DNA from 4 places in the Nonomuraea sp. NPDC005692 genome. Region 1 is predicted to be linked to each of the others. Evidence: riboswitches for the same ligand, from Rfam matches in the RefSeq annotation. Region 1 holds a riboswitch; each other region holds the start of a gene.
What was found. A riboswitch is a leader RNA that binds a small molecule or an ion and turns the genes downstream of it on or off. The one in region 1 is predicted to bind cyclic di-AMP.

Region 1 (2,192 bases):
CTCGCCGTGGATGACCAGCGCGGGCACCTTCAGCCCGCCCAGCGCGGACGTGCGGTCGCCGGAGGCCATGATGGCGGCGAGCTGGCGGGCCGTGCCGGCCGGGTCGTGGCAGCGGTCGAAGGCCAGCCCGGCCAGTCTGGTGACGCGTTCGCGGTCCAGCTCCCAGCCGGGGGACCCGAGCACGGCCCAGGTCGTCAGCGCGCCGGCGACGACCGTCTCGCGGTCGGTCGCGGGCTTGGCGAAGAGCACCGCGGCGGCCGCCTCGGTCGGCGGGGCCGCCTGCGGACCGGGCGTGGACATGATCGAGGTCAGGCTCAGCACGCGGGCGGGGTGCCGGATGGCCAGCGCCTGGGCGATCATCCCGCCCATCGAGGCGCCGACGACGTGCGCGGCGGGCAGGCCCAGGACGTCCATGAGCCCGGCGCTGTCGTCGGCCAGGTCGTCCAGCACGTACGGCGAGGGCGCACCCCATGCGGGGACGCCCTCGTCGTGGAGATGGGTGGACAGGCCCGCGTCGCGGTTGTCGAACCTGACGACGTGGTGGCCCTGCTCGGCCAGGAGTTCACAGAACTCGTCGTCCCAGTGGATGAGCTGGGCGCCGAGTCCCATGATGAGCAGCAGGGGCCGGCCCGCGGGTGAGCCGAAGCTCTCGTAGGCGATCTCGATGCCGTTGGCGGCTGCGCGCTGGATCACAGCGACCAGAATGTCATTCTGGTCGCGAGGCGTAAAGAGCGGTTTGTTCGGAGATCAGTCGTTGAGCAGCTTGCGCAGGCGCTCGCCGCCGAGCACCACGCCGCCGCCGGCCAGCACCAGCACGCCGGCCATGACGGTGCCGCCCATCGCGACGGTCTTGCCGACCTGGCCGCCGGCGGAACCGGCCGCGTCGTCGGCGGGCTTTTCGGCCAGCACCTTGGGGGGCTCGGCCGGGTTGGCGTCGTACCTGCCCCACGCGCCGCTGGAGAAGGCCACGGGGTAGTTCTTCTTGCCCTTGCCCTCGCCCCACTTGGTGATGACGTAGTCGATCTTGATGTGGCCGCGGCCGCCGTTGCCGTCCACGCCGAGCGTGTCGGGGTTGAACGTGCCGCCGGTCAGCTCGGCGAAGGTCTTGGCGTCGAGGTCGAGCATGACGCCACGGTTGGAGGGCTCGCCGGGGCCGCGGTCGCCCACGAAGAACGGCATCTTCTTGCCGTTGAAGGTCACGTAACCCTCGGTCATGAGGGGCCAGCTCGGGCTGGCGGCCAGGCCCTTCTGCATGGGCTTGCCGCTGGCCGGGAGACCGGTGTCGCCGGCGCGGCCGGAGGAGTCGTCCCAGAAGTAGGAGGCCTTGGTGGAACCCTTGAGCAGGATCTTCTGGTCGTCGCCGGTGTCGGCGTGGGCGCCGGTGGCGGAGATCGTCAGCGCGCCCAGGGCGGACACGGACAGCAGAGCGAGAGAGCGCAGGCCAAATCGAGACATGAAGCAGTGAAGTCCTTCGCGAGGGGACAGGGGGAACGCGCGTGACTACGGTGCGTAACCGGGCAGAGCGCCGAAAAGGTGGTTACGCGGCGCGTGGGGGAAGTCAGGGAAGAGACCGCTCAGCAGGCGGTCGTCACTACACTGTCCGGGGGTACGACGAGGTGGTACATGCGTGAAGTCCTCTCCATCTCGCCTACCGGGTTAGCTGACGGGTTCGGGCGTGGAGATGCCCTACCGGCACATGGCCGGATTCACCCCAATGAGATGGGTCCCCGGTTCCCGACATGTCGGGATTCGGCGCCAGCTGTCGTCCCTCTCCTGGTAGGGACTACGCCACCAGCTGGTAATTGGTTAAGACGGTACCCAGAGATTCGGACAAATACAAACGAATCGTCATGAACCGGGTAAAGATCTACCTATCGAGGTAAAGAGAAAGGGGGCACGGCATGCCGTACCCCCTGCGAAATCGGGCCTTTCAGCCGCCGCTCTTGCGCCTGAAGGATCTTTTACTCGCTGCCGGACCGTGCGCCCCGTGGATCTTCGACGGGTCCACGCCCCTGCCACCCGCGGCCGAGTCGGCCTGCTGCCCGCGCTTGCGTTCCAACGCCTCGCGGAACTTGCGCTTCATCTCGTCCTCGGGAGTCTCGCTGACTTCCGGCTCCGGTGTTTCCGCCATGAGGACCTCCTGGTTCTGGGGACATCCACAGCTTCGCACGACGTCGCTTACGACGCGAAAC
Region 2 (2,192 bases), on a different contig from region 1:
GCGGATCGTCAGGGCGGACGTGGTCCGCTGCGGGAGCAACAGGGCGAACCTGCTGACGTTGACCAGGCTGATCGAGCAGGGCGCGGTCACCCCGGTCATCGACAGGACCTTCCCGTTCGGCGAGCTCCCGGCGGCCGTCCGCTACCAGGAGGAGGGGCACGCCCCGGGGAAGGTCGTCGTCACAGGGTCGCGGTGAGCATGGCGGGGGCGGGGGCCTTCTGGAGCTGCTTGTAGTCGGCCCAGCGCTTGACGCCCTTGGGGTCGGGGCGTACCGCGCCGACGAAGGCCTGCCTGCGCCACTGCGACAGGCGTTCCTCCTTCACCACGTCGCCGGTGTGGGGGGAGTGGACCATATAGCCGGGCTTGGAGATCATGCCGACGTGGCCCAGGCCGCTGAAGAACACCAGGTCGCCTGGTTCGAGGTCCTTCCAGGCGATCTTCCTGGAGAAGGCGCCGTACTGCTCCGCGGCGGTTCTGGGGAGCTCGATGCCGGCGTCTTCGTAGGCCCGGAGCATGAGGCCCGAGCAGTCGTAGCCCCGTTCGCTGGCGCCACCCCACACGTACGGGGTGCCGCGCTTGTCCATGGCGTATTCGAGGGCGACCTTCCAGGCCGGTTTCGGCACGTGCCGTTCCTGGACCTGTTTCACCTGGGGGCCGGTGAGGGTGACGGAGGGGGCGGGGGCGGCCGGAGCGGCGGGAGCCGCGGGGGCGGCAGGCGCGAGACCTGCGGCGCCCGCTGCCACCGCCAAAAAGATGGCGATGCTAGACAGGGGACTGTCCTTCCACGTGGCCGACCGGGTTAGCTGACGGGCTCGGGCCTGGAAGTAGCCCTACGGCGGTGCTCCTCGGGGGGAGGCGCGGCCGATTCGCCCCGGGGGGAAAGGTGGGTCCCCGGCTCCACGCAGCGGCTGCGTGGATTAGGCTCGTCGGACTCTAACGAAACGGTCAAAAGGTCGCAATCCCCCCAAAACGGATTGTCCGGTTGTTGAGATGATGTGTTCGTCAGCCGAGACGAGCCGGTAAGGTACCGCCCATGGAGTCGCGTAACATCCGCCTGGCCGTCATCCCCGGGGATGGCATCGGCGCCGAGGTCGTAGCCGAAGGGCTCAAGGTCCTGGAGGCCGTGGGCACGAAGATCGAGCCCACCCACTACGACCTGGGCGCAGCCCGCTACCACCGCACGGGCGAGACACTGCCCGACGCGGTGCTCGAAGAGCTGCGCGGCTATGACGCGATCCTGCTCGGCGCCGTGGGCGACCCCAGCGTGCCGCCCGGCATCCTGGAGCGCGACCTGCTGCTCAAGCTCCGGTTCGAGTTCGACCACTACGTCAACCTGCGGCCGGTCAAGCTGTTCCCCGGCGTCGAGACCGCGCTGGCCGGCGCCTCGGCCGAGCACATCGACATGGTCGTCGTCCGCGAGGGCACCGAGGGCCTCTACGCGGGCACCGGCGGCGTCATGCGCCGCGGCACGCCGCACGAGATCGCCACCCAGGAGTCGCTGAACACCGCCCACGGCGTCGAGCGCGTCGTGCGTTACGCCTTCCAGAAGGCTCAGTCGCGGCCCCGCAAGAAGCTCACGCTCGTCCACAAGACGAACGTGCTCACCTACGCCGGCGACCTCTGGCAGCGCACGGTCAACCGCGTGGCCGCCGAGTTCCCCGACGTCACCACCGACTACAGCCACATCGACGCGGCCTCGATGTTCTTCGTCACCCAGCCCGAGCGCTTCGACGTGATCGTCACCGACAACCTGTTCGGCGACATCATCACCGACCTCGGCGCCGCGATCACCGGCGGCATCGGCCTGGCGGCCAGCGGCAACATCAACCCCGAGCGCACCTCGCCGAGCATGTTCGAGCCGGTGCACGGCAGCGCGCCCGACATCGCCGGTCAGGGCAAGGCCGACCCGACCGCCACCATCCTGTCCGTCGGCATGCTCCTCGACCACCTCGGCCTGCACGCCGAGGCCGCCAAGGTCGAGCAGGCCGTGGCCGCCGACATCGCCGAGCGGGTGACCGGCCGCGCCGGCCGCACGACCAGCGAGATCGGCGACGACATCGCCGCGCGAGTAGCCGGCTAGGACCGCCTAGCCCCGCACGCGCCTGGCGGTCCGGACGAGGACTGCCAGGCGCTTTTTGCGTTCACCGGATCGAACCACCCCCAACTGCCTCTTGCTATCCCAAATCGCGAGA
Region 3 (2,192 bases), on a different contig from region 1:
ATGCTGCCGCGGTCGGACATCGAGCGCCAGCCCGAGCCCTGGTTGATGCGCTGCTTCCAGATCACGTACTTGACGCCCAGCTTGGCCTTGTTCTTCAGCGCCCAGTCGGCCAGGCGGTCGCCGAGGGCGTTGTTGACGGCGCTCGGCATGGTGCCGCCCGTGCTCATCATGAAGTCGCAGGCCCGGCCGAGCGGGTGCTCGCCGCTGGAGCCGGACCGGAAGCAGCCCACCTCGTACGGCAGCGAGAAGTTCTTCCGCACCTGCGCCCGCATCAGCTGGGTGCGCGGCGTGATGTTGTCCGAGCCGGACGGCAGCTCGGGCGCCCAGCTCCCGTCGGACTTCTTGCCCGGCCCGAACGGGACAAGGTCCTGGAGCTTCTTCTTGATGTCGTCGATGACGTCCTGGGCGTCGTCGCGCTGCTCGGCCACCTCCGCCGTGCCCGTCTTGAGCTCCGTCGCGAGCGCGGCGGCGGCCGTGGCGGCCTTCTTCTGGTCGTCGCGGGCCTTGGCCACGCTGTCGACGACCGCCTGCTGCTCGGCGGTGAGCTGTTCGAGCACGGCCGCGCCGCCGCCGTCCGGGGTCATCATGAACGCCGGCAGGGAGGTGTCGCCGTTCTGGTAGCGCAGCCGGGCGATCTCGGCGACCCGCTGCTCGGCCGTGGCCACCGCCTGCTCGGCGGCGGTGAGCCGCTGCTGGGCCGCGGTGGCGGCCTGCTGCGCCTTGGCCAGCTCGACGCGCTTGAGGTTGTACGTCTCGATCAGCTTGTCGACCTTGCGGTTGAGCTGCTTGAGCTGGGCCCGCAGCTGCGCCTCCGACGGCTTGGGCGCGGCCGAGACGGCGGCTGACGCGGCGGCCGGATGGACGAGCAGGGCGGTGGCGGTGATGAGACCGACGGCAAGACTCGCGGGGGACGAAGCCGCCACGTGGTTGTTCCTCTCCCTCTGCCGGCCGGGTTAGCTGACGGGTTCGGGCACGGGAGCAGTCCCTACCACTTGCGCGGATTCACCCCGGATGCGATGGGTCCCCGGCTCCCGGGCAACACGCCCGGGATTAGGCGTACAACGGCCGTTATGGCCGATGTCTAACGGGATATTAGTGGTAGATCACGAGTCATGCGACTTTAATGAGAAACCAATTAGTGATCAATCCGTGATCGCAACATGCGTGCCGCCTCCTCCGGCAGCACGTCGTTGACGAAGGCGCCCATGGCCGACTCCGAGCCCGCCAGGTACTTCAGCTTCCCTGGCGCCCGCCTGATGCTGAACAGCTCCAGGTGCAGGTAGGCCAGCTCGCGGCCGTACCGCACCGGCGCCTGGTGCCAGGCCGAGATGTACGGCATCGCCACCCCGAACAGCGCGTCGAGCGCGCGCAGCACCGAGGTGTACAGCGGTGCGAACGCGGCCCGCTCCTCCTCCGACAGCGCCGCCAGGTCGGGCACCTGCCGGTGCGGATACACGTGCACCTCGAACGGCCAGCGCGCGGCGGCCGGCACGAACGCCGTCCAGAGCTCGTTGGCGGCCACCACCCGGGTGCCGGCGGCCCGCTCGGCGGCCAGCACGTCGGCGAACAGGTTGCCGCCCGTGTGCCGCGAGGCGGCCCCGAGCTGGAGCTTGGTGCGCGGGGTCACGTAGGGGTAGGCGTAGATCTGCCCGTGCGGGTGGGGGAGCGTGATGCCGATCTCCTCACCCCTGTTCTCGAAGCAGAACACCTGCTCGACGCCCTCGATGCCGGACAGCTCGGCCGTCCGGTCGGCCCACGCCTCCATGACCAGCCTGACCTGGGCGTTGGAGAGCCTGGAGAAGGAGGAGGAGTGGTCGGAGGTGAAACAGACCACCTCACACCGCCCGACACCCGGTCGCACCTCACTCAGGCCGCCGACATCCCCATAAGTCCCAAAATTTCCGGAGAAAGAGGGGAAGCGGTTCTCGAACACCACCACGTCATAGTCGTGGGCCGGGATCTCCGACGCCCGCGTGTCGGACGACGGGCACAACGGGCACTCGTCGGCCGGCGGCAGGAACGTCCGCGTCTGCCGGTGGCCGGCGATCGCGATCCACTCCTCGGTCAGCGGGTCGTAGCGCAGCTCGGAGGCCACCGGCCGCGGGTCGAGCGGCCGCCGGTCGATCGCGCTCCGGTCGGCGTCGTCGCGCCGGTCGAAGTAGATCAGCTCTCGGCCGTCTGCCAGGTGGGTG
Region 4 (2,192 bases), on a different contig from region 1:
GGAGGGGTGTCATGGATCACGAACAGCGGTTGCTGGACGCCGCGGGCGACCTCTTCTACCGCCGCGGGGTGCAGGCGGTCGGCATGGACGAGATCCGGGCCGCCTCCGGCGTCTCGCTGAAACGCCTCTACCAGTGCTTCCCGTCGAAGGAGGCGCTGGTCGTGGCCTACCTGCGGCGGCGCGACGAACGCTGGATGACCTCGCTCACCGCGTACGTGGCCGACGCCGGCGACCGCATCCCGGCGGTCTTCGCGTGGCTGGAACGCTGGTTCACCGAGGACGACTTCCGCGGCTGCGGGTTCGCCAACGCCTTCGCCGAGCTGGGCGCCGGTTCGGCGGACGTCCGTACCGCGGTGCGCGAGCACAAGGAGCGCCTGCGCGCCTACCTGCGCTCGCTCGCCGAGGAGGCCGGAGCGGGCGATCCCGGCCTGCTCGCCGAGCAGTTGCTCACCCTGATCGACGGCGCCACGGTGACCGCGATGATCTCGCAGCAGCCGGGCGCGGCCCGCTCGGCCGGGCAGGCCGCGACGACCCTGGTCCACCGGCACCGGCGGCCCTGAACGCGAAAAGAGCGCACCCCCCGCAGGGAGTGCGCTCTTTCGCGTCGCAGGATCAGGCGGCGTACGACGGGTAGCCGTAGCCGACGACCTGGGAGGTCGGGCGGACACGCTGCTCGACCTTGCCGTTGCCGGTGTTGCCCTCGATCGTGGAGATCGTGCCGTCGCCGTTGTCCTTGACGACGAAGCCGACGTGCTGGATGTCGTTCAGGCTCTTGCTGCCGCTCCAGGAGAAGAAGACGACGGCGCCCGGCTTGGCCTCGGTGCCCCAGCGGTCGTTGGCGGCGAACCACTTGGCGTGGCTCACGGTGTAGGCGTCCCAGCCGACCTGCGGGCGGGCGCCGGTCTGCTCGCCGACCCAGGAGACGAACATCGAGCACCAGGGGGCGTTCAGGTACATGGCGCGGTTGCCGCCGTCACGCGCGGCGGTCTCGGCGGCGCGCTGCGAGTCGGCGTACCACTTCTGGAACTTGGTGCCGCCGCCGTTGGCGTCCTCGGAGGTGCCGACCTGGGCGCGGGCCGTCGCCAGCACCTGGGCGGCGGTGACGTTGACCTTGCCCTTGGCGCTCTCGTCGGCGGCGCGGTTCTGCGCGACGTGCGGCTGGGCGGCCACGCCGGCGACCTTGGCGGTCTGGGTGGCGGTGTGGGCGGTGGTGGTGTCGGCGTTCACTGCCGCGTGCGTGCCGAGCACGCCGGCGACGGCGGTCGCGCCGAGGGCGATCTTGGCGAGGTCGAGCTTGTAGGCACGGTGAAGACGGTGCTTGGCCATGAGGGTGTTACTCCTTGCGCTTCCGTGCCGCTTGCCGGGTTAGCTGACGGGTTCGGGCGGGAAGCTGCCCTACGGCACCACGGCGCCGATTCACCCCATTGGACACATGGGTCCCCGGTTCCGCGCACAGGCGGATTCAGCGGTCTCTTGGTCAGGCGAAAGGGCTGACGCATCGTCTTCCCGGGCCCGGGAAAGGGCCTGAAGGTATATGTGCGACGCCCGGATGCGGAGATGTCCGCATCGACTCTGTACAACACGGGTCGAGCTTGGGTAATTCCCAGGCAATGCCATCCCTACCTGGGACGACTCCCCGTTTGGCTGTGTACAACCAAGCTACCCGGCGAGTAATTCCCAGGCAAATGGCGGCATTGAATTCGACGGTGCGTGGGAGAAACGCTACGCACCGAATCGGTTCACGCCACGTGCGCCTTTATCGCCACGCTCGTGAGGGCCAGCAACAATTCCAGATCGGGCTCCGCGTCGACCTGCACGGCGACCCAGGCGCGGTCGCGGCAGGCATGGACCTGGTCGCACTCCCGCAGGTACGGCTCCAGGCGGCCGATGGCGGGGGCGGTGAGCCGTACGTGGATCTCGTCCCGGCCGGCCAGGCGCAGGATCTCGGTTCCGTGTACGGCGAAGGCGACCTGCTGACCGGTGCCGCTGACGTTCAGCGACGGCCAGGACCGTAACTCCGCGACCGCGCGGACCACGTAGGGCCCGCGTCGCGTGGGCGTCCGCCGCCAGGCGGAGATTCCTGCCACGCTCCAATGCTGAGCCACGGCTCACCCCGCCGTCAGCCCCCGTTCCTGAACCGTTATCCCGTCGTGAACGGGCGCGTCCGGGGTCTGACCGGCACGATTACGGAC

Region 2: linked by a shared signal. The riboswitch ahead of ABZ459_RS22465 (C40 family peptidase) and the one ahead of ABZ459_RS32445 (hypothetical protein) in region 1 are both predicted to bind cyclic di-AMP.
Region 3: linked by a shared signal. The riboswitch ahead of ABZ459_RS36850 (hypothetical protein) and the one ahead of ABZ459_RS32445 (hypothetical protein) in region 1 are both predicted to bind cyclic di-AMP.
Region 4: linked by a shared signal. The riboswitch ahead of ABZ459_RS35045 (CHAP domain-containing protein) and the one ahead of ABZ459_RS32445 (hypothetical protein) in region 1 are both predicted to bind cyclic di-AMP.

What each region holds. Positions count from the first base shown of each region.
Region 1 is NZ_JBEXYU010000019.1:148,151-150,342, forward strand. Features, by position in the region: gene ABZ459_RS32440 (alpha/beta hydrolase) at 1-693, opposite strand, end outside; partial or broken gene ABZ459_RS32445 (hypothetical protein) at 979-1,347, opposite strand; cyclic di-AMP (ydaO/yuaA leader) riboswitch at 1,631-1,765, opposite strand; gene ABZ459_RS32450 (DUF5302 domain-containing protein) at 1,931-2,131, opposite strand; gene ABZ459_RS32455 (MDR family MFS transporter) at 2,179-2,192, opposite strand, start outside.
Region 2 is NZ_JBEXYU010000010.1:146,575-148,766, reverse strand. Features, by position in the region: gene ABZ459_RS22470 (NAD(P)-dependent alcohol dehydrogenase) at 1-196, shown strand, start outside; gene ABZ459_RS22465 (C40 family peptidase) at 180-743, opposite strand; cyclic di-AMP (ydaO/yuaA leader) riboswitch at 774-934, opposite strand; gene ABZ459_RS22460 (3-isopropylmalate dehydrogenase) at 1,034-2,080, shown strand.
Region 3 is NZ_JBEXYU010000025.1:13,999-16,190, reverse strand. Features, by position in the region: gene ABZ459_RS36850 (hypothetical protein) at 1-923, opposite strand, end outside; cyclic di-AMP (ydaO/yuaA leader) riboswitch at 929-1,067, opposite strand; gene galT (galactose-1-phosphate uridylyltransferase) at 1,136-2,192, opposite strand, start outside.
Region 4 is NZ_JBEXYU010000022.1:163,329-165,520, reverse strand. Features, by position in the region: gene ABZ459_RS35050 (TetR/AcrR family transcriptional regulator) at 12-560, shown strand; gene ABZ459_RS35045 (CHAP domain-containing protein) at 613-1,326, opposite strand; cyclic di-AMP (ydaO/yuaA leader) riboswitch at 1,340-1,478, opposite strand; gene ABZ459_RS35040 (luciferase family protein) at 1,740-2,087, opposite strand.